DNA from 2 places in the Arthrobacter sp. JUb119 genome. Region 2 is predicted to be linked to the other one. Evidence: riboswitches for the same ligand, from Rfam matches in the RefSeq annotation. Region 2 holds a riboswitch; the other holds the start of a gene.

Region 1 (2,396 bases), on a different contig from region 2:
GCGGTCGTGCTGTTCACCGGTTTCGACACCGTGGAATCACCGTTGTTCTCCAAGACCCGTCCGCGCACGGCCATTTACAACGAGAAGGTTCGCGAAATCGCGGACGAGTACGGTGCGGTGATCGCCGATTACTGGCGGTGGCGAGAATTCTCCGATCTGCGCTACTGGGCGGTGGATCGGCTGCACATGAACGAGCTGGGCCACACGCTGATGGCTTCGAAGGTCCTTGACGTGCTCGGCACCCATCGGATCACCGAGGGAAACTGGTCCTCCAGGATCCAGCAGCCGTCCCTGCCGGAACTGGCCGTGAACTCGCGCGGCGAAAAGCTGAAGCAGGAATTGGGCTGGGCCAGAGAGCATTTGGCTCCGTGGGTCAAGCGCCGGATCACCGGCACCTCGTCGGGTGATTCCTTGTCAGCGAAATATCCTGATTACATCCGTTTAACTGCCGACGCCAACTGAACGCATTTATGACTTTTCCGGACCCCGCTCCTGTTTGACCTTGGGGGCGGGGCAGGTAACATGGTGGTGTGCTGCAGGTCTCCGGCCGGCAGCGCGCGCCATAGACGGATGGCGGGAGAGTCCCGTTCACACCATGGACGGGCGCCGTAGGAGCAATTCCTCCCCAGGAAACTCTCAGGCACCCGTACCGCCATCATGAGGCAACTCTGGAAAGAAACCGGCCCGTTCCGGTTCACCGAAGGTGCAAGTGCCCGGCTTGGTTTGCTGGATGCGTAAAACTCTCAGGTTATGCAACAGGGATGGGGAGGTAAAAAGACCTTCCTTTGGCATGCGCCAAGACAGATCCCATGGAGATACCAGCACCATGACCATCACGCAGACTTCGGCACGAGCGAATACTGAATTCGTTTCACGCCATATCGGCCCACGTCCTTCCGACGTCACCACCATGCTTCAGACCCTGGGCTACGACAGCCTGGAAGAACTGATCGACACCGCCGTTCCGGCAGACATCCGCCAGGACTCCGCACTGGATATCCCAGACGCACTGAGCGAAACCGAAGCCCTAGCCCACCTGCGTGCGCTTGCCTCGAAGAACGTCATGAAGACCCAGATGATCGGCCAGGGCTTCTACGACACCATCACCCCAGCCGTGATCCGCCGCAACATCGTGGAAAACCCAGCCTGGTACACCGCTTACACCCCGTACCAGCCGGAAATCTCCCAGGGCCGCCTCGAAGCCCTGCTGAACTTCCAGACCATGGTCATGGACCTGACCGGCCTGCCCATCGCCAACGCGTCGCTGCTGGATGAATCCTCCGCCGCCGCCGAAGCCGTGCTGATGATGCGCCGCGCCAACAAGAAGAAGTCCAAGGGCAAGACCGTGCTGGACTCCAACATCTTCCCGCAGACCCTCAAGGTCGTGCAGGGCCGCGCTGACGCGCTGGGCTTCGAAGTCGAGATTGCCGACCTTTCCGCAGGCTTGCCAGAGGGCGAGATCTCCGGCATTGTCCTGCAGCAGCCTGGCAACGACGGCTCGATCGCGGACCACGCTTCGATCATCGCAGCCGCCAAGGAAGCCGGCGCCATGGTTACCGTGATTGCCGACCTGCTGGCCCTGACCATGATCACCCCTCCGGGCGAGCAGGGTGCCGATATCGCCGTGGGCAACACCCAGCGATTCGGCGTGCCGCTGTTCTTCGGCGGACCGCACGCTGCCTACATGGCCGTGGCCGATGGCCTGACCCGTTCCATGCCAGGACGCCTGGTGGGCGTTTCGGCCGATGACGCCGGAGTCCCTGCCTACCGCTTGGCCCTGCAGACCCGCGAGCAGCACATCCGCCGCGAAAAGGCCACCTCCAACATCTGCACCGCACAGGCCCTGCTGGCCATCTGCGCTTCGATGTACGCGGTCTACCACGGCCCAGCCGGCCTGAAGCAGATCGCCTCGCGCGCCAACAACCACGCCCGGGTGATCGCCAGCTCGCTGGTTTCCGGCGGCTACACCCTGGCATCGGATTCCTTCTTCGACACCGTTGTGGTGAACGTCGAGAACGCCGATGCCATCATTGCCAAGGCCATCGAAGCAGGCATCAACCTGCGCAAGGTGGGCGAGACCCAGGTGGGCATCTCCACCGACGAGGCCACCACCTCGGGCGTAGTCAAGACCCTGCTTGAGGTCTTCGGCGCAGAGCTCTCGGCTCCGGAAGGCTTCGAGATCCCGGCAGGGCAGGTGCGCACCAGCGACTTCATGACCCACCCGATCTTCAACACCATCTCCTCCGAAACCCAGATGATGCGCTACCTGCGCCGGCTCTCGGACCGCGACCTGGCCCTGGACCGCACCATGATCCCGCTGGGTTCGTGCACCATGAAGCTGAACTCGGCCGCCGAAATGGAATCCATCACCTGGCCGGAATTCGCCTCGATCCACC
Region 2 (2,396 bases):
AACATGAAGCACAGGGCCGAGACGGTGGTGACCAGTGTAAATGCTCCCATGACCGAATCGCCGCCGTAGAGCAGTGCGACGCCGGCCAGCAGGAACATGCAGGAGAACATCAGGGCGTTGCGCGGAACCTTGCGGCCTGACAGCTTGGTGAACGTCTTCGGTGCATCGCCTTCCATGGACAGGCCACGGAGCATGCGGGAGGTCGAGTAGATACCCGAGTTGGCGCTCGAAGCCGCCGAGGTAAGGACCACGAAGTTGATGATGCCAGCGGCGCCAGCCAGACCGGCCAGGGCGAACATGCCCACGAATGGCGATTGCGCAGCGGAGAACAGATCCCAGGGGGTCACGGCCATCAGGATGATCAGCGCGCCAACGTAGAAGAACAGGATGCGGACAGGAATCGAGTTGATTGCCTTGGGCAGGGTCTTTTCGGGGTCCTTGGTTTCCGCCGCGGTGGTGCCAACCAGCTCAATGCCAACGAAGGCGAAGACCGCGATCTGGAAACCGGCTACGAAGCCCATGAAGCCGGTCGGGAACATGCCGCCGTCGTTCCACAGGTTAGCGAAGGATGAAGAAGCACCGTTGTGCTCGAAACCGGTGATCACCATAACCAGGCCAACCACGATCAGTGCGCCGATGGCGACGATCTTGATCAGCGAGAACCAGAATTCGGTTTCGCCAAAAGCCTTCACTGTCGCCAGGTTCAGAACCAGCAGCAGTACGATACAGGCCAGTGCCGGGATCCATAGCGGCAAATCGCCCCACCAGAAGGCGACATAATGGGCGATGGCCACGACGTCGGCGATGCCGGTGACAACCCAGCAGAACCAGTAGGTCCAGCCGGTAAAGAATGCGGCCCAAGGGCCTAACAGGTCGCCGGCGAAGTCGGCGAAGCTCTTGTAGTTCAGGTTGCTCAACAGCAGTTCGCCCATGGCGCGCATGACGAAGAACAGCATGAAGCCAATGATCATGTAGACGAAGATGACCGACGGGCCGGCTACCGAGATGGTCTTGCCGGAGCCCATGAACAAGCCGGTGCCGATGGCGCCGCCAATGGCGATCAGCTGGATGTGACGATTGGAGAGCCCTCGTTCGAGTGCGGGGCCAGAACTGGTGGTACTCATGCTGATTGCCTTCCAGGAGTGTGGTGTGACGCCTCGAAGCGCTCCTGCCCCCAAGCCCTGAAGGCTTGGAGAGCAGCTGTTCGCTTTGAAGAACGCATCCGATTAGGAAGGATTCCAGCTGGGCATTGCGCGGCATGCTGCGCTCAGAGCAGTTGCTGCGAATGCCACGGGGAGTCCCTCGAAACTGGTGCGCTCGGTGCGGCACTGTTCTTGGTCCCTCCCCAATCTGTATTACAACCTGAGAGTTTTCACTTCCACCCGAATACTGGGTGAAGCTTGCTCCTTCGGTGAGCCCGGACGAACCTGGGCTGCTTTCCAGAGGTGCCTGTTCGTAGCGGTACAGGTGCCTGAGAGTTTCCCGGGGAGGAAATTGCTCCTACGGCGCCCGCCCATGGTGTGAGCGGATCTCTCCCGCCACGCATCAACGGCATATGTGGTGATTGCCATCACAGTATGCGCAGAAAAATGAACGTGGTGCAAGTCGCAATTTCACACTTCGGGCCCCGGATAACCGCTTGGCCACGCCAATCGTGGAAAGTGGCTGGCGAAATGGGGGATTCTCCGCTTCGTAATGATTCGGGAAGCAAGGGCATGGATGCGGCAAAGCGGGGCATCGGTTCAACCGATGCCCCGCGTGGGGAGGTACGGAGGGCTACTTCCCGAACCGTCGCAGCCGCAGCGAGTTCAGTACCACCAGCACCGAGCTGGCTGCCATGGCCGCTCCGGCGATCATCGGGTTCAGCAAGCCCAGGGCCGCAATCGGAATGCCGGCAGTGTTGTAGGCGAAAGCCCAGAACAGGTTCATCTTGATGGTGGACAGGGTTCGGGCCGACAGGTCGATGGCCTGCGTGACCTGATGCAGGTCGTTACCCATCAGGGTGATGTCCGCGGCTTCGATGGCCACATCGGTGCCCGAGCCCATGGCGATGCCGAGGTCGGCCTGCGCCAGTGCTGGCGCGTCATTCACGCCATCGCCCACCATGGCCACGACCTTGCCCTGCTCTTGCAATGAGGTGATCGCCTGGGCCTTGCCGGCAGGGAAGACCCCGGCGAATACGTCCTCGGCCTTGATGCCTACCTGGGCGGCAACCTCGGTAGCCACCGACTGGTTGTCGCCGGTCAGCAGCACCACGCGCAGGCCGCGCTCCTGGAGTTCGGCAATAGCTTTTGCGGAGCTGTCCTTGATCTTGTCCGCCACCGAGATCACTGCCTGGAACTGCTGGTCCACCGCGACCAGGATGGCGGTCGCGCCGGCCTGCTCGGCTTCCGCGA

What was found. A riboswitch is a leader RNA that binds a small molecule or an ion and turns the genes downstream of it on or off. The one in region 2 is predicted to bind glycine.
Region 1: it holds a riboswitch for glycine, as region 2 does, so the genes downstream of both, gcvP (aminomethyl-transferring glycine dehydrogenase) here and cycA (D-serine/D-alanine/glycine transporter) in region 2, are expected to answer to the same signal.

What each region holds. Positions count from the first base shown of each region.
Region 1 is NZ_JANUFE010000007.1:35,576-37,971, forward strand. It holds gene M2368_RS16190 (SGNH/GDSL hydrolase family protein) at 1-462, shown strand, start outside; glycine riboswitch at 565-662, shown strand; gene gcvP (aminomethyl-transferring glycine dehydrogenase) at 827-2,396, shown strand, end outside.
Region 2 is NZ_JANUFE010000003.1:370,971-373,366, reverse strand. It holds gene cycA (D-serine/D-alanine/glycine transporter) at 1-1,124, opposite strand, end outside; glycine riboswitch at 1,341-1,449, opposite strand; glycine riboswitch at 1,450-1,548, opposite strand; gene M2368_RS10670 (heavy metal translocating P-type ATPase) at 1,777-2,396, opposite strand, start outside.